Parabacteroides chongii: one gene and its partner. The protein of the gene in region 2 interacts with the protein of the main gene of each other region in a pairwise test. Links are inferred from orthologs where the notes say so. Each region holds a gene or a part of one and is shown on either strand. Other genes may lie near its edges. The genes, in order: mrdA and P3L47_RS19655.

The links.
Region 1: the proteins of P3L47_RS19655 (region 2) and mrdA interact in binary tests that used the Escherichia coli proteins (3 or more experiments, as listed by UniProt). The link is inferred for Parabacteroides chongii from one-to-one orthologs.

The regions. Positions count from the first base shown.
Region 1 is NZ_CP120849.1:3,320,993-3,336,999, reverse strand. What follows is about bases 8,008-11,006. They hold mrdA (penicillin-binding protein 2), read right to left. Parts: upstream 10,451-11,006; coding sequence 8,564-10,450; downstream 8,008-8,563. Other genes in these bases: mreC (rod shape-determining protein MreC), read right to left, coding at 10,948-11,006; mreD (rod shape-determining protein MreD), read right to left, coding at 10,440-10,955; rodA (rod shape-determining protein RodA), read right to left, coding at 8,008-8,583. Outside these bases: lon (endopeptidase La), read right to left, coding at 1-1,899; P3L47_RS12300 (tRNA1(Val) (adenine(37)-N6)-methyltransferase), read left to right, coding at 2,004-2,720; P3L47_RS12295 (diacylglycerol/lipid kinase family protein), read right to left, coding at 2,705-3,676; spt (serine palmitoyltransferase), read left to right, coding at 3,874-5,061; P3L47_RS12285 (PSP1 domain-containing protein), read left to right, coding at 5,231-6,676; gliding motility lipoprotein GldH, read left to right, coding at 6,612-7,127; more of rodA, read right to left, coding at 7,138-8,007; more of mreC, read right to left, coding at 11,007-11,802; P3L47_RS12255 (rod shape-determining protein), read right to left, coding at 11,896-12,915; purH (bifunctional phosphoribosylaminoimidazolecarboxamide formyltransferase/IMP cyclohydrolase), read right to left, coding at 12,935-14,458; P3L47_RS12245 (ABC-F family ATP-binding cassette domain-containing protein), read left to right, coding at 15,269-16,007. UniProt on the Escherichia coli protein: Catalyzes cross-linking of the peptidoglycan cell wall. Responsible for the determination of the rod shape of the cell. Is probably required for lateral peptidoglycan synthesis and maintenance of the correct diameter during lateral and centripetal growth.
Region 2 is NZ_CP120849.1:5,142,254-5,151,708, forward strand. What follows is about bases 1-2,981. They hold P3L47_RS19655 (transglycosylase domain-containing protein), read right to left. Parts: upstream 2,674-2,981; coding sequence 328-2,673; downstream 1-327. Other genes in these bases: glpK (glycerol kinase GlpK), read right to left, coding at 1-197; P3L47_RS19660 (YeiH family protein), read right to left, coding at 2,709-2,981. Outside these bases: more of P3L47_RS19660, read right to left, coding at 2,982-3,650; P3L47_RS19665 (O-acetylhomoserine aminocarboxypropyltransferase/cysteine synthase family protein), read right to left, coding at 3,779-5,065; P3L47_RS19670 (Lrp/AsnC family transcriptional regulator), read left to right, coding at 5,244-5,705; P3L47_RS19675 (LysR family transcriptional regulator), read right to left, coding at 5,708-6,592; P3L47_RS19680 (AsmA family protein), read left to right, coding at 6,680-9,455. UniProt on the Escherichia coli protein: Cell wall formation. Synthesis of cross-linked peptidoglycan from the lipid intermediates.

The DNA of each region.
Region 1 (16,007 bases), 1.8 Mb from region 2 along the record:
GGCATATTCATTCCCCTGATATTTATCACGACTGTATTCTACCGGCCCCAGATATTCATGCAGATCTTCCGGTTTGATCTGCGATGGGATAGCTTCGTCGGAAGCAACTTTACGAGCCAGTTTACGCATGATCTTGGCAATCTTTTTATCCAGTTCACGGACACCGCTTTCACGGGTATATGATTCGACAATAACCTGCAAAGTCTTTTTAGGAAACTTCACCTTGCCTTTACTAAGGCCATGAGCTTCCAGTTGCTTCGGTACCAAATGACGGGCAGCGATCTCTACTTTTTCTTCCAGGATATATCCGCTCACTTCAATCAACTCCATACGATCCAGCAAAGGCTGTGAAATCGTATTCAAATTGTTTGCCGTAGCGATAAACATGACTTTACTCAAATCATAATCGATATCCAAATAGTTATCGTGGAAAGCGGAGTTCTGTTCCGGATCCAGGACTTCCAGTAAGGCAGAAGCAGGATCACCTTTGAAATCATTCGTTACTTTATCTATTTCATCCAGGATAAACACAGGATTCGAGCTTCCCGACTTTTGGATATTTTGAATAATACGGCCACTCATAGCCCCTATATACGTACGACGATGACCGCGTATCTCTGCTTCATCATGCAGACCGCCTAACGATATACGCACATATTTACGGTGCAACGCTTCAGCGACAGATTTACCCAGCGAAGTTTTACCCACTCCCGGAGGTCCGTACAAACAGATAATCGGCGACTTCATGTCTCCTTTCAGCTTCAATACCGCCAAATGCTCGATGATACGTTCCTTTACCTTTTCCAGTCCGTAATGATCACGGTCAAGAACCTTTTGGGCATGTACCAGGTTGAAGTTATCTTTACTGTATTCATTCCACGGCAAATTAACGATCGTCTGTACATATTGTGTCTGTATGGAGAAGTCAGGCGATTGCGGATGCAAACGTTCCAGCTTACGTACCTCTTTCTCAAATATCTCAGCAACAGAAGCCGGCCATTTTTTCTTTCTAGCCTTTTCCCGTAACTCTTTTATTTCCAGTTCATTTATATTTCCACCCAGTTCTTCCTGAATAGTCTTGATCTGCTGCTGCAGGAAATATTCCCGTTGCTGCTGGTTTATATCTTCATGTGTTTTCATTTGGATAGAAGCCTTCAGTTCTACCAGCTGATATTCACGATTCAGAATAAACAACAAACGATAAGCACGATCCTTCAGGTCGCCGATCAACAGAAGTTCCTGCTTTTCTGAAGCTCCGCTGGGGATGTTGCTACAGGAGAAGTTGACCAGATAAAGGACATTCTTATTATTCTTTATGGAGAAGATCAAATCACGCGGCGGCTCGCTCATCGAACCCAACATTTTAATTGTCAGATCTTTGATCGTTGAGATAAGCGCCTCAAACTCACGGTCGGTCTTATCCGGCATCCTATCTTCCAGCAAAGTTATTTTTCCTTTCAGATAGGGTTCTGTTTCTTCCAGAGCATCCAGGGAGAAACGTTTCTTTCCTTGCAGAATCACCGTTGTCGTACCATCCGGCATTTCAAGTACACGGACAATATCTGCGATTACACCGGTCGTATACAAATCATTATACTCCGGATCCTCCGTGTTCACTTCTTTCTGACAGACAACACCGATCAAAGATTTATTGTGAACAGCCTCTTTTATCAGACGCATAGATTTAGGCCTGCCGACAATGACCGGCATGGCTACTCCCGGAAAAAGTACCATATTCCTCAACGGAAGAATAGGAACCACATTCCCTACTTTATCTATACCATCTGTAAAATCCTCATCCACATCACATTCTGTAAGGATAGGCATTACAATCCCAATATTATCGTCCAAATCGTCATACGACTCATCGGTAAACCTCTTCATTCTTTCTTTCATCATATTACTTCCCTATCAATTGTACTTATTGATACAATAAACGTGCCAAAGTTACAGCTTTTCAGGTAATTCTAGCTACTTTTGCCCCTCACAATATAAAAATATGTATGGCAAATCCTTATTTTCAATTCAAAAAGTTCACGATATGGCATGATAAGTGTGCAATGAAAGTCGGAACAGACGCCGTTTTGCTCGGAGCATGGGGCAATCTCGCCGACTGTAAAAACATTTTGGATATAGGAACCGGTACAGGAATCATCGCTCTAATGCTCGCCCAGCGAAGTACGGGAGATATCGATGCGATCGACATAGACAACGATGCCTGTATCCAGGCGAAAGAGAATGTGAAGGCATCTCCATTCGCTGAAAGAATCAGGGTTATACATGCTGCCTGTTCGGAATTTGCCGGTTCGGTTACCCGTAAAAAATACGATCTGATCGTTTCCAATCCTCCCTATTTTATAAATTCCTTGAAATGTCCGGACAATAAACGTTCGGTTGCACGCCATACGGACAGCCTGCCTTTATCCGAACTGGTTGAAAATGCCTGTTCCCTGTTATCTTCTTCCGGACGTATAGCCCTGGTCCTGCCTTACGAACAATTGGAGGAAGTAGAATCGATTGCCTGGAAAAATTCTTTATTTGTTTCCAGACAGACAGACGTAATACCTGTCCCCGGAGCTCACCCCAAACGATTACTGATTGAGTTATCGGCAGTAGAAGCAGATACAACAAACCGGGATACACTGGTCATAGAAGAATCCAGACACCAGTACACCCCGGAATACATAGCATTAACCAAAGATTTTTATCTGAAAATGTAAGGTAGTTTCTTGTCGAAGAAACGCGTTACTTCACCAAACAAATTATGAACCTCCTCGGTAAAGGATATCACTTCAGGCGTTATCACATGTAAAGACTGCGGTATGACCGAAATATCGATCCGGCTATCTGCCATAACAGGCTCTCCATCTAGATGCATAACACCCGGACTCTGACGGATAATGGTTACCTGACGCGCTTTCATCGTCTTGATCTTACTGTTCCGATCGATCTGCTTTGTAAATAACTGGATTGCCAAAGGCGCTATATCCAACGGTGTAAAAGGCGACAATATAGTCAAATCCATCTGCCCGTCCTGTATATTGGCATGAGGGGCAATGAACGCATTGTTTCCATACTGGGAGGCGTTGGCACATGCTACCAAAAAAGCTTTCTCCTTAATGGTCTGGTTATCCACCAGCAACTCATATGGTTCCGGCTTGTAACTCAAATATTCCGCCACCGTATTTTTTATATAGGTAAGAGATCCGCGCCGTTTTTCCTCAGCGAACTTCTGGCTTACCGCCGCATCAAAACCTACCCCACAGGTACAAAAGAATACACGGTCGTTCGCCTTGCAGCAATCGATAGTGGAAACATGTCCTTTGATTATCAGCTCCAATGCCCGTTTAGCATCCATCGGTATATGGAGCTCACGGGCCAACCCGTTGCCGGACCCTTTCGGGACAATCCCCAAAACGGCATCCGAATGAACCATCGCACGGGCTATTTCATTCACCGTGCCGTCGCCACCTACAGCTATAATACAATTGGCTCCTTCGTCAATTGCCTTTCTCGTCAACTCACTGGCATGCCCCGCATATTCGGTGAAAGAAATCTCCAACGGACAATCGCCTTTCTCGCACATTTGCTCGATCATCTTAGGTATCTTTCTTTTCGAACCGACACCGGAAATAGGATTTATTATAGCCTGCACCTTTATTTTTTTTCCGCCCATCCTAACTGTTTATAAAGATTGAAGCGACAAAAATAATGCTTTTGTAAAACTTTTAAAGCATTAAGGCTACTATAAGTTATTTTTTTACTACTTTTGCGGCTGGATTTGCCGAAACATAGGTGAATATGTATACGACAAACCCTTAATTCTATAATGGAATTTTAATAAGCGAGAAAATCATTCTCTTCAATAATAATATGAAACTTTTACAAGAGAAACTAGCAAAGTACGATGCTCCTCAAAAAGCGATGGCTGCAGGAATTTACCCTTATTTCAGAATGATCGAAAGCGATCAGGATACTGAAGTAATGATCAGTGGTAAAAAAGTCTTGATGTTTGGCTCAAACGCTTATTTAGGATTGACTAATCATCCTAAAGTAAAAGAGGCTGCAATTGAAGCGATCAAAAAGTACGGTACGGGTTGTGCCGGTTCACGTTTCCTGAATGGTACGCTTGACATCCATATTGAATTGGAAAAACGTCTGGCTGAATTCGTAGGAAAAGAAGATGCGATCGTGTATTCAACAGGTTTCCAGGTGAACCTGGGAGTAGTTTCCTGTCTGACAGGACGTGAAGATTATATCTTGTGGGATGAACTGGACCACGCCTCCATCATTGAAGGCCATCGTCTGTCTTTCTCAACTAAACTGAAATACAAGCATAACGACATGGAATCGCTGGAAAAACAACTCCAGAAATGCGAACCTGACAAGGTGAAGCTGATCGTTATCGACGGGGTATTCAGTATGGAAGGAGATATAGCCAAACTTCCCGAAATCGTAGCACTGGCAAAGAAATACAATGCCAGCGTCATGGTTGACGAAGCACACGGCCTGGGAGTTCTAGGTGATCACGGACGCGGAACATGTAACCACTTCGGTGTTACCGACGACGTAGACCTCATTATGGGTACATTCAGTAAATCACTGGCTTCTATCGGTGGATTTATCGCTTCTGATAAAGACACGATCAACTACCTCCGTCACAATTCACGTTCTTACATCTTCAGTGCCAGCAACACGCCGGCAGCTACAGCAGCAGCAGGTGCCGCACTCGATATCATGTTGAGCGAACCGGAACGTATCGAACATCTGTGGGATCTGACTCACTATGCCCTGGACGGTTTCCGTAACATGGGTTGTGAAATCGGACATACCGCCACTCCGATCATTCCGTTATTCATCCGTGATAACGATCTGACATTCCTGATCGTTAAAGAATTGTTCGAAGCCGGAATCTTTGTAAATCCGGTAGTTTCTCCGGCCGTTGCTCCGGAAGACACGCTGATCCGTTTCTCACTGATGGCTACTCACACGAAAGAGCAGTTGGATTATGCACTTGAAGCAATTCACAAGGTATTTAAAAGTCACGGCTTAGTAGACTAAACTGTTACTATTTTTATAATAAAAGGCTCCCAAACGGTAGAAATATCAGCTTGGGGGCCTTTCACGTTTTCCCTATTCTTGTTTTTTCACTTTCCCTTGCTCATTCTCTGAGAATATTTGACTATTTTTGCGTAATTGTACAGACTATAAATACATATACAACTAGAAAATGGATTTCAAACTAAATAAAGGAAGTTGCTGCATGGGGAAAAAAGGATGCAGCAAAATACAAAATAATAAACTGAATACCTACGATTGGCTCTGCGATGTGCCCGATGCGGAAAATGCAACCGATTACGTAGAAGTGCAATTCAAAAACACCCGTAAAGGGTATTATCTGAATAGTTCAAAAATACCTCTTGAAAAAGGGGATATGGTTGCTGTCGAAGCCAGTCCCGGACATGATATAGGGACTGTCACCCTTACCGGAAAACTTGTTCTTCTTCAAATGAAAAAGAACAATGTACGTACAGGGGAAGGATATGAACCTAAGAAGGTATATCGCAAAGCGAAACCGACTGATATAGAGAAGTACGAAGAAGCAAAGGCGAAAGAACATGCCACTATGATCCGTTCACGACAGATCGCAGCAGACCTGGGACTGAACATGAAGATCGGCGACGTAGAATACCAGGGAGATGGCAACAAGGCTATTTTCTATTATATCGCCGACGAGCGTGTCGATTTCCGCCAACTGATCAAAGTCCTGGCAGAAGCATTCCGTGTACGTATCGAAATGAAACAGATCGGTGCCCGTCAGGAAGCCGGACGCATCGGTGGTATAGGTCCTTGCGGACGTGAATTGTGCTGTTCCAGTTGGATGACGAGCTTTGTTTCAGTGGCTACCGGTGCTGCCCGCTATCAGGATATATCCATGAACCCTCAGAAACTGGCCGGACAATGTGCCAAACTGAAATGTTGCATCAACTATGAAGTGGATGCTTACGTGGAAGCCCAAAAGCGTTTACCGTCCAGGGAAATCGTACTTGAAACAAAGGATAACAATTACTATCACTTCAAGACAGACATCTTCAAACGTGAGATAACTTATTCAACCGACAAATCTTTTGCCGCCAACCTGGTTACGATATCAGCAGATCGTGCTTTCGATGTGATCAATATGAATAAGAAAGGAAGCAAACCGGTTACTCTGGAAGCCGACACCAAACCGCAACCGCCTAAACGCGATGCACAGGATATTCTCGGTCAGGATAGCGTCACTCGTTTTGACTCTGTCAAGAAAAAGAAGAAAAAACGTCCATCAGGCAATGGAGGAAACGGAGGCAACGGCAATAATAGCGGAGGGAATCATCCGAACGCTTCTGCCAACGGAGAAAATAGAGAAAACGGTAACAACAAACCGGCAAATAACCGGCCTTCGGGTAACGACAAACAGCCCAGAAACGAAAAGGCTCCCAACAATAATAACAATAACAACTCCGGAGGTAATAAAGGAGGCGGTAATAATAACAACCGCAACAACAATAATAACAACCGGAATAACAGAAACAGACAAAAGCCTAAAGAGAATAATGACAAACAAGCGAATAATGACAAACCTCAGCATCAAGCTAAACCGGGAGGAAACAAACCGGAGAATAAGCCCGAAGCTTAAAGGAATCGTTGTCGTTCTCTTTGTATTCTTATGCTTCTCCTGCGATCAACAGGCCTTGTACGACCAGTACCAGGCCATTGATAACACAACGTGGGGGAAGGATAAGGAATATTATTTTTCTTTTCACGTAGACGACATCACCACTCCTTACAACCTGACTTTTGAGGTTCGCAACAACAATATGTATCCTTATCAGAATCTTTGGCTATTCTGCAACGAAGAACAGCCGATCGGTCCTTTGAAGAGGGATACGATAGAATGTGTTTTAGCGGATGAATTCGGAAAATGGTATGGACACGGTATCTCCTTATTTCAGTCCAGTTTTCCCATACGGACAAATTATAAATTCGAACATCCGGGGATGTATACGTTCAGCTTCCGCCAGGGTATGCGTGACAGTACATTAAGAGGTATACAGGAAATCGGCTTCCGGGTAGAAAAAGTGAACTGATCAACGAAGATCAACGCTCTCTCCGGGAAGCATCCAGCCGAAGGAAAATAAATAATAAGATTGTAAAACCTAATAAAGAAGAGCCTCCATAACTGAAGAAAGGCAACGGAATACCGATCACAGGAGTCAGCCCGGTAACCATTCCGACGTTGATAGCCAGGTGAAAGAAGAATATGGAGGCAACACTATATCCGTACACCCTGCCAAATGTTGTATTCTGCCGTTCTGCAAGCACGACTAATCGGATAATAAATGCCCCAAACAGGAGAAGGACAAGCGTAGAACCGACAAAACCATGTTCCTCGCCTACCGTACAAAAAATAAAATCGGTTTCCTGCTCCGGCACATATTTCAATTTGGTCTGTGTCCCGTTTAAAAAACCTTTCCCGGTCAACCCACCCGACCCGATAGCGATCTTCGACTGATTCACATTATAACCTGCTCCGCTGGGATCATCTTCCAATCCCAACGACACTTTGATACGAATTTGCTGGTGAGGCTCCAGTATTTCATCGAATACATAATCCACCGAATACATAAAAGCCATCGACCCTAAAGCAAAAGCCGCTATCATTCCATAATGCCACACCCAGTTACGAAGAGAAAGATATATCAGATAAACGATAGCCAGTCCGACTAATCCCACTGAAACCCAGGCAAAATTTACGGGGATAAAAAGAGAAGTTATATAAGCTACCAGATACACGAGAGCCGTCCCTCCCAGCATAATCTGTAAAGCCATCCTGTTCTTGCGAATTCTAGCCACAAGAAAAAAAGAAATAACCAATATCATTGAAGAGACAATCAATGTTCCCATATCCGTTGCACCTACTACAACATCCGAGAACTTCATGGTCGTCACAAAAAAAGCTACCGCACAAACACCTGCCAGCAGAATATATCCGGACATGCCCTCCCGATATAGCATCAGGAAAAAAGCAAAATAAACCAATGCCGAACCGGTTTCTTTTTGCAGAATGATACAAATCATCGGCAGGAAAATAAGCAGGAGTGTTATAGAAAAGTTCTTGACTGTGGTCAGTTGAAATCCATAAGAATTCATGAACTTCGCCACAGCCAGTGCCGTTGCAAACTTTGCAAACTCCGCCGGCTGTATACGGAAAGACCCCAGTTGCAACCATGAATGAGATCCTTTGATATTCGGAGCAAAAAAGATAGTAGCTATCAGCAAAAGGATAATAGCTGCATATATCAGATAACCGAAGACATCGAAGAAATCGCTTTCCAGCATCAGTATGACAAAAATAACCACCATAGAAATACCCACCCACATCAGCTGCGATCCGGGACGTCCGTTTATATCAAACAGGCTCATGCTGTCAAACTCAAAACTGGCACCACAAATAGTGAACCAACCGGCTACTATCATCAACATATAAAGTATAATGGTAAACCAGTCAATCGTCTTCCACATTTCAGTCTTTCTGTACCCCATAATCAGATAATAAATAAACACGGTCTTCAGTTACCACCGAATTTGTCATTTTTTCTTCCAAGGCTTTATCTTCCGGTGATATTTCACCCTTCAGATAATATTCCATCATTAACTTACCGATAGGAACTCCAAACGCCGCACCGAAACCTCCATTTTGAACATAGACGCAAATAGCCACTTTCGGGTTCTTATAAGGAGCAAAGCCGATAAAGGCAGAATGGTCCTTTCCATGAGGGTTTTCAGCTGTACCGGTTTTACCGCATACTTCAATACCGGGAATCGCTGCAGCCCAGCAAGTACCGCCCAGTACCGCATTGCGCATACCTTCCGCAACAACTTCATAATGTTTTGCATCCACAGTCGGATATCGTTTGTTTGTATAAAGAGTATCCAAAGGTGTATCCTGTATTTCTTTCACGACATGAGGGGTAATAAAATATCCCCGATTGGCAATTGTTGCCGCCAAATTACAAATTTGTAACGGCGTTGCTGCTATTTCTCCCTGACCGATTGCAATAGAGATGACTGTCGTAGAAGTCCAACGGTGATAATAATTATCATAAAACTTACTGTTCGGGACAAATCCTCTTCTTTCTCCAGGCAAATCGATTCCCAACTGATAGCCGTATCCCATAGATACCAGGTGATTCTTCCAAACCTCAAAACCTTTTTGTATGGTCGGATAACGACGGCGGCTATCCAGCATATCATGTAACCCCCAACAGAAATAAGAGTTACAGGAAGTTGCCAAAGCCGGGACCAGACTCAAAGGAGAAGGATGTCCGTGACAGGCCGGTTTCCGCTTTGGAGAATAAGTATATCCATGCGCACAGGTATACATCGTTTCAGGCGTTATCACCCCTTCCTGTAAAAAGATCAGCCCCTGTGTGGGTTTAAACGTCGAACCGGGAGGATAAAAACCGGTTATAGAACGATCGATAAGCGGAGTCTGGGGAGTCTCCTCCAGCATCTTATGATTCTTACCCCGCTGGCGTCCGACCAGCAAGCTCGGATCGTAATTAGGTGAAGAAACCATACAAAGCACTTCACCTGTTTCCGGTTCTATCATCACGATACTTCCAACCTTATTCCGCATCAGCTTCTCTCCGTAAGCCTGCAAATCAATATCTATTGCCAGTTTCAAACTCTTACCCGAAACCGGATGAATATCGCTGTTCCCGTCATCGTATTTTCCCTTTATACGACCATGCACATCCCGTAAAAGAATCTCCACTCCTTTTACACCACGCAACTCTTTCTCATATGAACGTTCAACTCCTGCACGACCGGCGTAATCTCCCTGTACATAATAATCGTCTTTTTCTATATCTTTCCGGTTTACTTCCCCTATATTACCCAACACATGTGCCGCATAGGGATATTCATATTGACGAATCGTACGGTTCTGAATATAAAAGCCGGGGAATTTATACAGTTTTTCCTGCAATACGCCACACTCCTGTGCTGAAAGATGATTCATAAACAATTGCGGGACATATGACGAATATCCCGGATTCAACCGGCGGTTCTTGATATTGGCGATCTGCTTTTCGAACTGCTCCTTGGTTATATTGAGGATATTACAGAAATCCAGCGTATCGAAAGGCTGAACCTCACGCATAATAAGCATCACATCATAAGCCGGTTGATTGTAGACTAACAGTTTATCATTACGGTCATAGATCATCCCACGGGAGGGGTTCAGGGTCTTTTTCAAAAACGCATTGCTGTCAGCCCATGCTTTATAATCGTTTTCCACCACCTGAAGGTAGAACAAACGAACAATAAAGATGAGAACCAACAGAACTACGGCACCTATTATTACATAACGCCTGTTCTCAAGTGTATACTTCGTATTAGTCTCCACTCTTCTGTGTCTCTATATTGAAAGCTTCTATCGTACAAATTAATAATGTAGTCGTTACCACACTCGCACCGATACGGATCGCAAGGAATAACGGATCGAATAAAGTCAGCGATTCGATCAGGAATAAAGTGACATGATGGATCACCACGAATGAGAAAACATATCGGAAGAAACCACCATAGCCAAAGGTCTTATAGGAAGGGTAGATCCCTTCGGGCAGGTCCTTTCCCATGAAAAAGCGAATCAAGGGTTCACGTATAACCCCAGCCAGTGTACATGCCGCAGCATGCATTCCCGGCGTATTTGAGAACATATCGATCACCAGCCCGATCAGAAAAGAAGACAAAACAACCACATCGCGCGACGTTCCTACCGGCATCTTTATGATGAAATAAAGATATAAAAACGGCGTTGCGACCCGCAGGAAATGTATATTGTTCAGGATCAACACCTGAATCAATACCAATACAACGAAATAAATCAACCCCCGTAATAAATTAATCATTTCTCCTCGCCTCTTGTTCTACTCTTCTCTGTTCTGCCTGATTATAATTCTTAATGATCCTGACGTTGTTTAACGACTGAAAATCTGTCGCCAGTTCCACCTCCAGTGAAAAGAAGTTATCGTCGTGCTGTTTCTCAAAGTCGGAAACCGTACCGACAACCAGTCCTGCCGGGAACACACTCGAATAACCGCTCGTCACGATCGTATCTCCTTTCTGAAACTCCACATGCCGTGGCAGTTCTTCCAGGTTGGCATAGCGGGTATTTCGTCCATTCCAACTCAACGAACCGAAATAACTACTTCCCAACACCTTGCAACTCAACCGTGATTTAGGATTAAGTAAAGGGATGATCACTGAGAACTGATCTGTCACAGTGGAAACAATGCCAACAACTCCCCTTTCGGAAACAACGCCCATATCCGGTGCGATACCGTCTTTACGTCCTTTATTCACAGTGATGTAATTCGAAAGATGGCTTACACTATTATTCACAACCTCCGCCAAGACAAAACTATACGGAAACTGTTCGGTCGAATCAGGAGCAAACCCGCTAAAAGTAAGTGTATCGGCGACCATCATATCTAGACGGTCCTGCAACTCCAGCAAATCCATTTCCAACTGCCCGTTCCTCTCCAGCAACTCCTTGTTTATTTCACGCAGGTCCAGATAGGATGTCACATAACCGGAAACAGATGAAATATGACCGGTCAATACGTTTGCCGAACTAAAGATGATATTCCGCTGGTATGCATTATTACGATAGATCAGCATCAACGAAACAATCTCAAGCAAAACAAACAGAAACCAATGCCTCTTTCTTACCAGGAAGTCCAGCAGTTTACGCATAAGCCATATAACAAGTTAACAGTTGACAAGTGACAGTTGACAGTTAGAATAAAAATTAAACTGTCACTTGTCAACTGTCAACTGTCAACTATTTTATCGGATAAGGAAATTAAATTTATCTATATTCTTCAATGCTACGCCCGTACCTTTTGCAACCGCATGCAACGGATCTTCTGCAATATGGAACGGGATATTGATCTTGTCCGTCAGACGCTTGTCAAGCCCGCGCATCAGAGCACCACCACCTGCCAAATAGATACCGTTGCGTACGATATCGGCATACAGTTCGGGAGGAGTCTGTTCGAGTGCGCTCAGGATAGCTGCTTCCATCTTGGAAATAGATTTTTCCAGACAGTGTGCTATTTCCTGATAAGAAACAGGAACTTCCATCGGAAGAGCCGTCATCTGATTCGGACCATGTACAATATAATCTTCAGGAGGATTATCCAGGAACGTCAATGCAGAACCGACATTGATCTTGATCAACTCGGCTGTACGTTCACCGACTTTCACATTATGCTGGCGACGCATATATTCCATTATATCAGCCGTCAGGTCATCCCCGGCGATACGGATCGATTTATTGGAAACGATACCACCCAACGAGATAACAGCGATCTCAGTCGTACCACCGCCTATATCCACGATCATGTTTCCTTCGGGCGCTTCCACATCGATACCGATACCGATCGCAGCTGCCATAGGTTCATAGATCATATAAACATCGCGTCCTCCGGCATGCTCGGCAGAGTCACGTACGGCACGTATCTCCACTTCAGTGCTTCCGGACGGGATACAAACCACGATCCGCAATGAAGGAGAAAACCAGCGATGTTTCGGATTTATCATTTTGATCATACCGCGTATCATTTGCTCGGCAGCAAAGAAGTCGGCAATCACACCATCGCGCAACGGACGGATCGTACGAATATTCTCGTGCGTCTTTCCGTGCATCTGGCGTGCCTTCTCTCCGACTGCCAGCACCTTGTCGGTACGCCGGTCGAGGGCAACTACCGATGGCTGATCTACCACGACCTTACCACCACTGATGATGATGGTATTCGCAGTACCCAGGTCCATCGCTATTTCTTGTGTAAAAGAAAATAATCCCATTTTTTAATAAGGTGTTTTTTTAGTGTTTGAAATGACGGACTCCCGTCTTAACCATAGCCAAGCCATGTTCATTACAATAATCAACAGACAGCTTGTCATTTACAGAACCACCCGGTTGGATAACGGCAGTAATACCTGCCTTATCAGCAATCTCAACACAGTCAGGAAACGGGAAAAATGCATCAGAAGCCATAACGGCACCTTTCAGATCAAATTTGAAAGAGTTTGCCTTTTCAATAGCTTGTTTCAAAGAATCTACGCGCGATGTCTGACCGATACCACTGGCACAAAGCTGTTTGTTCTTTACCAATGTGATAGCGTTCGATTTGCTGTGTTTCACCAGTTTATTAGCGAACAACAGGTCTGCCGTTTCCTGTGCGGAAGGCTTTTTGTCAGTCATCGGTTCCAGATCTGCAGCAGTCTGGATGCTCAGGTCTTTTTCCTGCATCAATGCACCATTCAATAGTGAGCGGAATTGCATCGGACATGTCTTTGCTTCCTTACGGATCAGAATGATGCGGTTTTTCTTCTGCATCAGCACTTCCAAAGCGTCTTTTGTATATTCCGGGGCGATGATCACTTCGAAGAAGATCTTGTTGATCTCTTCTGCTACTTCTTTATCGATCACGCTGTTGGTAATCAGGATACCGCCGAAAGCAGAAACCGGGTCACCGGCCAATGCATCTTTCCATGCTTCGAGCACAGTCGGACGGGATGCGATACCACATGCGTTATTATGTTTCAGGATAGCGAATGTCAGTTCGTCGAACTCGTCGATCAGGCTGACAGCAGCATCGATATCCAGCAAGTTGTTGTAAGAAATTTCCTTACCATGGATCTGATCGAACATATCGTTGAACTTACCATAGTATTTGGCAGCCTGGTGCGGGTTTTCACCGTAACGCAGGTGCATTGGCTGATCTACAGCAACACGCAGGTGAGAGCCTTCGCGTCCGTCAAAATAATTGAAAATAGCAGAATCATAGCCAGAAGAAACAGCAAAAGCTTCTTTGGCAAACCATTTACGGTCTTCCAGGGAAGTTTCTGCCCCTTTTTCATTCAGCACTTGCATCAAAGGCTGATACTGTGCTTTAGATGCTACGATCACTACATCTTTGAAGTTCTTTGCAGCGGCACGGATCAATGAGATACCGCCTATATCTATCTTTTCGATGATTGCCTGTTCTTCAGCTCCGGAAGCAACTGTTTCCTCAAACGGATACAGGTCTACAATCACGAGGTCAATTTCTGGAATTTCGTATTGAGCGATCTGTTCTCTGTCGCCTTCATTTTCTCTACGATTAAGAATGCCGCCAAAAACTTTCGGGTGAAGTGTTTTAACACGTCCTCCCAAGATAGAAGGATAACCAGTCAGGTCTTCTACCGCATCGCAAGGGATGCCTAATGATTCGATAAACGTCTGAGTTCCACCAGTTGACACAAAAGTCACACCTTCATTGTGGAGTTTTTTTAAGATTTCATCCAGTCCCTCTTTATGAAACACGGAGACCAATGCACGCTTAATACGTTTTGTTGCAGCCATCTTTGTTAGGTTTATTTTAATGTTTTAGAGCACAAAAGTAGATAATTATTTTCAATATGTATATGAATGTTGAGAATTAATTTCCCGAGGCAATTCATTAATAAAACTTAGAATCTGTTGAAAACTGTAGGGGCAAATCCCGAAAAAACAGAAAAAACAACGAAAAAGACAAAAAGGAAAGACTCAACAATGCCATTATCCAGAAAGATGTGAAGCAATAATAGAGATAATTGACATACAATATTAACGGAACGCAGATAAGCCTTCACCCGTCACCGCTTACATCTATCTATGTATCTGCATTTTCCGGTGACACGTCTTTATAAAGGCTAAAAATCACAAATCAAAAGTAGGGTCTTTTGAAATGTTAAGACAAGACTTTTAAAATCAAAAGAAGGGACTTTTATCTTCAAAAGAGCTATCTTTTTTTCGGAAATACTTACGTATTCTCTTCAATGGGCGGGCACTTATTCAAAATGAGTAGGCACCCGTTCGTATTGGCTGCGGCACCCACTGAAAATAGCTCCGGCATCCATTGGAAGTAGCTCCGGCAGTCACAGATATTGGCTCCGGCGGCTATTTTGTCAGTGAAACGTCACCATTCACCGTATCTAACTGCTTAACAGGCTAATACAACACGAGTGACAGGTGAAGGGTATGGGCGAAATAAATTCCGCCAACGGGTTATCTTTTATAAAAATACACGATATTTTGATGCGGTTACTCCGATTAAAACGATTCGGGCTGGCACAGAACGTCTGTTTTTAGTATCTTTGCACACTCATTCGAAATTTAATAGATACTCAAAATATGATAACAGTAAACAATCTGGACGTACAGTTCGGCAAACGTATCCTTTTTCAGGATGTAAACATGAAGTTTACGCCGGGTAACTGCTACGGTATTATCGGTGCCAACGGTGCCGGAAAATCAACATTTCTTCGCGTGATCAGCAAACAGCTCGACCCGACGCGCGGTTCGGTGAGCCTGGGTCCGGGAGAACGTCTTTCGGTATTGAGCCAGGACCACTTTGCTTTCGACGAATATACGGTGATGGATACCGTTTTGATGGGACATACCACCCTGTGGGAGGTGATGAGCGAAAAGAATGCGCTTTACGAAAAACCGGATTTCAGCGATGCCGACGGTATCCGCGTATCGGAACTGGAAGAGAAGTTCGCCGAAATGGAAGGATGGAACGCCGAAAGCGATGCAGCCAGCCTACTCAGCGGTCTGGGTATCAGCGAAGAATATCATTACAGCATGATGAAAGACCTGAGTGGTAAGCAGAAGGTGCGTATCTTGCTTGCACGCGCTCTGTTTGGTCAGCCGGACAACCTGTTGCTGGATGAGCCGACCAACGACCTCGACCTTGAAACGGTTGGCTGGTTGGAGAACTATCTGTCTAACTCGGAACATACCATCTTGGTTGTGAGCCACGACCGCCACTTCCTCGACTCTGTTTGTACACATACGGTAGATATCGACTTCGGTAAGCTACAGATGTTTGCCGGCAACTATAGCTTCTGGTACGAATCAAGCCAGTTGG
Region 2 (9,455 bases):
ATCGCTTCCTTGATCGCGAGCGATTGCGTATACCAAATCTCGTTCGGGTCATGTTCTACCCAACCCGGCTTGGGGAAATATTGTTGGAATGTTTTCTGCGAGAGAGTGATGACCTGTCCCTGACGATTAAACAGGATGGCACGGGATGTTGTTGTTCCCTGATCGATAGCCAATACATATTTATGTCTGAAATTCATGTTATATCACTTTATAATCAGTAAACCACTTTCCTTAGGAATAAGTTCAGTTTATCCTAAAAAAGGAACTCCCGCAAATCTAATAAATAATTTAGATTTGCGGGAGTTGTATTTCAACTAATCCAGTCTACTATTCAAACATTTTATCGATACCTCCTGCATCTGCCGGGATACTCTTTCGTTCTTCTTCCGTTATCGTTTTACAAGGATCGGCATATTGTTCAGGAACATCGAAGTCTTCCTCTTCCGAATAACCGAGCGTCTTGTCGGCATACACCTTCTGCATAAATAAGCCGTAGATAGGCAATGCCATACTTGCCCCCTGCCCTTCCTGAAGACGGTCGAAATGAATAGAACGGTCTTCTCCTCCGACCCAACAACCGGACACCAAACTAGGCGTGAATCCCATAAACCAACCATCGGAGTTATTCTGTGTCGTACCAGTCTTACCACCCATCGGTGCTTTTATACCATAACGGAAACGAACACGTCCTCCGGTTCCACCATCAATCACGCTCCTCAACATATATAACATCTTATAGGAAGCATCTTCCGGCAACACCTCACTCATTTGTTGATTGAAACTAGCTATCGTATTCCCATACTGGTCTTCGATACGGGTTACATACATAGGCTCGACGCGAATACCTTTATTGGCAAAGGTCGTATAAGCTCCTACCATTTCACCTACCGATACATCCGGTGTTCCCAAAGAGACAGAAATAACAGGATCGATATTCCCTTTTATTCCAAAAGAATGCAACAGACGAACAAACGTATAAGGAGAAAGCTGCTTCATCAAATAAGCAGTCACCCAGTTCGAAGAGTTCTGCAATCCCCACTGCAACGTAACCATTTCACCGACCCTCTTGGCTCCGGCATTCTTTGGAGCCCAAAGTATCCCGTTTTCATCCGTCAACTTCTGTTCGACATGCAACATTTCATCGCACGGACTAAAGCCTTCAATCATCGCCAACGAGTACAGGAACGGCTTAATAGTAGAACCCACCTGCCTGCGGCCGCCATTGATCATATCATACTGGAAATCATTATAATCTATCCCGCCCACATATGCCTTCACATATCCGGTACGCGGGTCCATCGACATAAACGCCGTACGCAGGAAGCTCTTATGGTAACGGATAGAATCCCATGGAGACATAATCGTATCAACCGGACCGTTCCAGCTGAACACGCTCATTTCTACCGGCTTCTGGAACTCCTTACGCATATCGGCTTCGCTCATACCTTCCTTCTTCATCGCACGGTAACGGTCTGTCTGATGCATAGCGCGCATCAACATCGTATCCACCTGTCCGGCTCTCACATCACGGGAAAACGGAGCATAACTACGTCCTTTCTTTTCTTTGAAGAAAGCAGGTTGCAAAGTTCCGCCTATATGTTCACGAACAGCTTCTTCGGCATATTGCTGCATACGCGAATCAATAGTCGTATAAATTTTAAGACCGTCTGTATATACATTATAATATTGTCCATCCGCTTTCTTATTCTTATTACACCAACCGTATAACGGGTTCGTCTCCCATGCCAACGAGTCTTCCGAGAATTTCTGACCTTGCCAGGAGGCATAGCGCTTACGCTCCGGTTTCTTCGCCGTCAGGACAAGACGAAGATATTCACGGAAATAAGGAGCTGGTCCGTCTTTGTGGTCCATACGGCTGAAACGGACAGTCAGAGGTAATGCTTTCAGAGAATCACATTCCGCCCGGCTGATATACCCCGCCTTTTCCATCTGATCCAGAACGGTGTTACGGCGTCCGCGGGTACGTTCATTCTGACGAACAGGATTGAAATAAGAAGGATTCTTACACATTCCCACCAGTGTCGCCGCTTCTTCTATCTTTAAATTCTTAGGGGTTGTTCCGAAATAGACACGTGCAGCCGATTGAATACCGACTGCATTATACAGGAAGTCAAATTTGTTCAAATACATGCTGATAATCTCTTCCTTTGTATAATAACGTTCCAATTGAACGGCAATCACCCATTCGATCGGCTTTTGGAACAGGCGTTCCATAAAGTTATCGGCACTAGGTGAGAAAAGCTGTTTTGCCAGCTGCTGGGTAATGGTACTACCACCGCCACCACTCTTCTGCATCAGGATACCGCGTTTCACAACAGCGCGGAACAATCCCTGCGCATCGATACCGCTATGTTGTGCATAACGAATATCTTCGGTAGCTATCAAGGCTTTCACCAGGTCGGGAGAAAGATCCTTATAATTTGTCATGATACGGTTATCCTGACTATGGGCATAACTTCCCAATGTCTTTCCGTCAGATGAAATGATCTGGGAAGCATATTTATCGATAGGATTTTCGAGCTGTTCCACCGGCGGCATATACCCGATAGAGCCATTCGCTATTGCGGTAAAAATCAGAAATACAGTCCCTACTGCTGCCGCAAACAGTACCCAGAATGTAATTATAATACCTTTTGTTATTTTTGAAGCCATCTTCTTATTCGCTTAGAAATCGCAAAGATAAGAAATTAAACCAATAATATAACTCCCAGGCTAATTAAACCGATGAAAACCCAAAGCACTACCCCTTGTACCATCGGACGGACACCGACCTGTTTGATTACTTTTCTTGATAATCCGGCTCCGATAAGGAAGAGAGTGACAGTCAATCCCTTTTTAGCCAACCAAACCAACGAACCTGTCACTGTTTCGGGGATCGTTAAAAAGGTGTTGGCAACCATTGCCAAAATGAAAAAGAAGATAAACCAGGGGATAGCAATCTTACCACCTTTTTGCTTGAAGAGGAACATGGTCACGATCGTAATCGGAATAATCCACAAAGCACGCGTCAACTTAACCATCGTAGCGATTTCAAGCGCTTCCTCGCCATAAGCGGCACCGGCACCGACCACCGAACTGGTGTCGTGGATAGCAATAGCCGCCCACATGCCGAATTGCTCCTGTGTCATATTGAGTAAATGACCGATAGGGGGAAAGATAAACAGCGCAATTGCATTCAGGATAAAGATCGTACCCAGTGCCATCGACATTTCATTATCGTTAGCTTTCACTACCGGCCCTACGGCTGCAATGGCGCTACCGCCGCAAATAGCTGTCCCGGCAGAGATCAGATAAGCGGTTTTCCGATCCATCATCAGGCGTTTGCCCAGATATATACCCAACACCAGTACAGCCGCCACCGACACAATGGTGAAAAGCATGCCTTCCTTCCCTGTCTTCAGCGACTCATGCAGATTCATACCGAACCCGAGCCCAACGACCGAAAACTGTAGCAGATATTTGGATGTCTTCTTACTAAACTTAGGAAAAGGCTGCCCGGCTGTCATCCCGAGTGTAAGCCCTAGAAACAGGGCTATTGCGGGCGATATAAAAGGCATCAGGCATAAAATAAAAAGAAGAATGAAAAGAGGTTTGTTATACTTCGCAAGCACTTGTTCAATTGTGTCCATTACTATAATATCTTAGTTATCCTTATATTTTTGACGGCGCAAAAGTAAATTAAAAAAAGATATCATACCAATCACATTATGGAATAGATGATAACTTGAAGTTATAACCCTCCTTTCATTCTGATTGTTCAGATTCTGGCAAGCGCCTCTTCCAAATCAGCCAGCAAATCCTCAATATGTTCCGTCCCGATCGACAAACGAACTGTTCCCGGATAAATTTCCTGGTCTACCAGTTCTTCGGCACTCAATTGAGAATGGGTCGTACTTGCCGGATGAATAACAAGAGATTTGACATCGGCAACATTTGCCAACAAAGAGAAAATCTCCAAACTGTCGATGAAGCGGTGTGCTTCCTCCTGACCGCCTTTCAGCTCGAAAGTAAAAATGGAACCGCCGCCTTTGGGGAAATAACGTTTATATAAAGCATGGTCGGGATGGTCCGGCAGTGACGGGTGGTTTACCTTTTTCACTTTCGGATGATCTTTCAGAAAATCCACGACTTTCAAGGCATTTTCCACATGGCGTTCCACACGCAAAGAAAGTGTCTCCAGCCCCTGTAATAAAATGAATGCATTGAAAGGACTGATGCAGGCTCCGGTATCACGCAAGAGGATAGCACGAATACGGGTAACATACGCTGCCGGACCGGCTGCATCGACAAAACGTACGCCATGATAACTCGGATCGGGCTCTGTCAATTGCGGAAACTTACCGGAAGCGACCCAGTCGAACTTACCGGAATCGACAATCACACCACCCAGCGATGTGCCATGCCCGCCTATAAACTTGGTCGCAGAATGTACTACAATATCAGCCCCGTACTCGATCGGACGGATCAGATAAGGAGTTCCGAACGTATTGTCGACGATCAAGGGTATCTTGTGGCGATGGGCAATATCAGCGACTACCTCTATATCTATAATATTGGAATTAGGATTTCCCAGGGTTTCAATAAAGACAGCCTTTGTATTCGGTTGAATGGCTTTCTCGAAATTCGACAGGTCAGCCGGATCGACAAAGGTGGCGGTTATCCCATAAGCGGGCAATGTATGCGCCAGCAGATTATAACTACCGCCATAAATGGTTTTAGCAGCAACGATATGGTCACCGGCACGGGCAATATTCTCAAATGCATAGGTAATAGCAGCAGCACCGGAGGCTACAGCCAGCCCTGCTACACCGCCTTCCAGGACAGCTACCCGTTGTTCAAAAACACCTTGAGTCGAATTAGTCAAGCGTCCGTATATGTTACCCGGATCCTGCAGACCGAAACGGGCTGCGGCATGTGCCGAGTTATGAAACACATAAGATGTTGTCTGATAAATAGGAACTGCACGTGAATCTGTTGCCGGATCTGCCTGTTCCTGTCCCACATGAAGCTGTAAAGTCTCAAAATGCAATTCTCTTTTTGCCATGATCGTATTCTTTTTAGTTTAACTGATTATCGAATTATTCACCAGCAAAAGTACAATACATGGAAATATCAAACAAGAAATATTGATAATACAGAAAATAACCCTATTTTTGCATCAGTACACAGAATAAACAAACCGGATAATAGTTAAAATAGCCCCAATAAAAGAATTTTATTCTATGGAGACTCTTGATAAAAAGGATTTGCAGATACTTCGTACGCTGCAGGAGAATGCACGATTAACGACGAAAGAGCTTGCCGCCCGGGTAAACCTTTCGTCCACACCTGTTTTCGAACGTCTCAGACGTTTGGAGAACGGGGGATATATAAAGAAGTATATCGCCGTATTGGATGCGGAAAAGCTGAACCTGGGCTTTGTCGTCTTTTGCCGCGTCAAACTCAGTAAGCTCAATAAAGAGATAGCGACTGATTTCACACGGATCATACAGGAGATACCTGAAGTAACCGAATGTTATAATATATCAGGCAGTTACGATTACCTGCTAAAGATACATGCCCCCAATATGAAGCATTATCAAGAATTTATCCTGAATGTCCTGGGAACGATCGACAGCCTGGGATCACTGGAAAGTACTTTTGTGATGGATGAAGTAAAACACGATTACGGTATCCATATCTGACCTTATTTATAGGCTTGCATATACCGGATAAAACTCTCCTCCAGTCCGCCGCTCTGCCCTTGCAACTGCACAAAGGAGAACATACGTTCGGCTGAAAAGTCCGTGATATCAATCACTTTCAATGAACCCGACATCAGTTCGCGGGTAACGGCACGCACCGATACGATCGCAAGGACATCCGAATTTTCAAGAAACAACTTGATACTTTCGGTACTTCCCAATTGCATCAGAACATTTAATTGAGACAATTTGATCTGATGCTCGGCAAGCGTAGATTCCAGGACAGATAATGTTCCCGAGCCATTTTCACGGAGCACCAGCGGCAGAGTGCAAAGCTGCTCCAGCGACAGTTCTTCAAAATGAGCGAGCTTGCTGCCGGTATGCGTAATCACCACCAACTCATCTTTCATAAAAGGCGTATAGTGGAGGGAGCTCTGGCGAATCTTCCCTTCCACCAGCCCCAAAGTGATCTTTCCTTCACACAAAGCCTTTTCGATATCATGGCTGTTACCGTTCAGCAAAGAAGCGCGTATATCGGGAAACTTCCTGATAAAAGAAGATAATATAGGAGGCAAAACATATTGGGCAATCGTGGTACTCGCCCCCAGGCGCAGGTCGCCGCAGATATTATCGGTCAGCAGATTCATCTCGAAATCCAGTTGCCGGTAAGCGGCAAGCAACGTATTAGTATGCGACAAAAGCAATTCCCCTGCCCGTGTCAGCACGATACGGCTACCGGTACGGTCGAACAACGGCATCTTATACTGCATCTCCAGTTCATGAATATGTTTGCTTATAGCGGGCTGGCTTATATACAACTCTTTGGAAGCTTTCGTAAAGCTCAGGTTAGTCGCTACGCTGTAAAATACCTTCAGGCGAAAATCCATATTCCTATATTCTTTTAAATAAACTTATCTGGTACAAAGATATGGGTTTATTTACATACTTTTGTATGACCAATACATGAAGACAATATGAAGATCAATAAAAAAGTAGTTACAACTATTATCGTTATTGCTGTTACCCTGTTCTTTATCCTGCCGGGTATCGGCTTCAGTATTCTGAACTGGGGTGTTCTCCCTCCGGAGAAACTGACTCCGCTTGTCATCGAACAGACCAATAAATTCCTTGATGCCCACCTGGATTGCGAACGGATCGAGCTTACTTATTTCGAAACATACCCGCATCTAGGTATCCGGCTTACGAATGGTCACCTGATCTCGCATGCAGCAGAAGACTCTACTGCACACGAAGAAGAACTGGCCATCCCATCCGACTCGTTGCTTGCTTTCAAAACAGCCGTTATCTCCCTCCGGCCAACCGACTTTCTTTTCGGCGGCAAGATAACCATCGGCGAGTTCAGCCTCGAAGAACCCCGCTTCTACGGTTACGTCAATAAAAAAGGGGCTGCCAACTGGGATATTTATTCCAGTGAACCCGATTCTGCCGAGACCGACAAAAAGCCTTTGCCACCTATCGACCTGCAAAAAGTCCGTATCTCAAATGGCCGTTTCACTTACGACGACCGTGAAGCAGACTTATTTGCCGAGATCAACGGTTTCTTCCTTAACATGGACGGCTCGCTGACCGACGGGAAGAACAAGCTGGACATTGAAACCGGCTCTACCTCTATTCTTTTCAGTAGTCCGACCTATACATTAGAAAATAAACTGGCGCTGAAACTAAAAAGCCAACTCCTGTTATCCGACAACTTCAATACAATCACATTGAACGATGCCGAATTGCTGGTAAACAACCTGCCTTTTACAGCCAACGGTTCTGTCAGCAGCCTGCCGCCGCTGAAACAGACCAAAATAGACATGGAAGTCGGGCTTAAAGTATCCGATATGAACGATCTGCTGAAATTCATACCCGATGCCTACTTCCAACACAGAGAAAAAATAGAAGCTAAAGGTGCAGTCATCGTGGAAGGTAACATACATGGTTACCTGGGCGACAGCATTGTCCCCTCGGTTAACCTATGCTGTAAAATAGAGAATGGCTCTTACCACGTCAAAGGTCTCAAACAAGGGATCGACACCCTACAGATGGATATGGACCTCCATCTGAACGGCATGTATCCCGACTCTTCTTTCGTCTCGTTGGAACAACTGACATTAAAAGGTCTGACAACTTCCCTGGATATGAGCGGAAAAGTCACCAACCTGCTGACTTCTCCCAATATAGATACAAATATTAAAGGAAAGATAGATTTCACACGGCTGGCAAAAGAATTCCTGAACCCGGACACCCTATTCCTCCAGGGAGTAATGGATGCCGACCTTTCTGCCTCGTTCAATGTGGATGACCTGCTGAACAGCCAGTACGGAAAAGTACATGCGTCAGGCCGTTTGAATATCGATACATTGAAAGCCTACAGTAAACCGTTGGGAATGGATGTCTTTATTACCAATGCAGCTTTCTCGGTCGATTCAACCCAGTTAAGTAGTTCTTACCTGGAAAATAAGGACCTGTTAAGCATAACACTGTCCGTCGACAGCCTGAACGTCAAATATCAGGACGACATCAGTACCAACATCAGCCGATTGGCTATACAGGCAAAAACATCACCGGTAATCGATACGACAGCCGTTATCCCAATGACAGCACAGTTGAAATTCGATTATCTGCGCACCCGTCTTCCTGACTCCGTATGGCTGGTGGCCGGACAGACTGTTATGAAAGGCGGCATCAAATCATCCGCATCCAACAAACTCATACCGACTGCCGGAGCTACCATCTCTGTCGATACCCTGCGTTATTTCATTCTGCCGATGCGTACCGGAATGATCCTCTCCGGAAATACATTTAATATAGAAGCTCTTCCCTACCGGGATGCCATACGTCAACGCAGGCTGGCCCGGACCGATACGACTACGCAAACAGCTGCAAGAGTAACACGTACACGCCGTCCAAGAATACCTGGTCAGGTACAGGCAGACACAACCGATGTGACAACGCAGTTATTACGTCGCTGGGAAGTACGCGGCAGTCTTTCGTTCAACAAAATGCGCGGATTCAGCCGCCTGCTGCCTCTACCGATGAGAATAGATCAGACAACCATGAAGTTCAACACCAACGACATTACACTCACCGATGCACACCTGCATCTGGGAAAAAGCGATTTCATGCTGAACGGAGAAATAAAACGTATCCGCCAAGCCATGTTGCGAGGAGGAAAATTACAGGGCAACTTCTCCCTGACATCCGACTATATCGACTGTAACCAGCTAATGAAAGCGATGAACTCAGGCATGCAATATTCGGAACAACATGCCGCAACAGCCGACCAGTCAGCTATCGACGAAGAAAATCTCGTCACAATGGATACCCATACATTGCAGGATTCCATGGCTACAGCCACATTAGACACGACAGACCGGGTATTCGTTATCCCTGCTTATTTGGATATGACGCTTCATACAGATGCGAAAAAGATCGATTTCAAAGATGTCGAACTGAGCAATGTCCTTGGTGAAGTGATCATCCGCGATCAGAGCATCAACCTCAGCAACCTCAAGATGGATTCGAATATCGGTCGTGGAAATATGACAATGTTCTACACGGCTAAGGATGAAAGCGGTGCTTCTGCAGGTTTCGATCTCGATCTGGAAAATGTCATGGTCGAGAAATTAATCGGATTATACCCCGCCATCGATACCCTGGTTCCTATGTTACGTTCTTTCGAAGGCGTAGTAGACTGCCAGATCACAGCCACCTGCAAAATGGACTCAGTAATGTCACTCGATC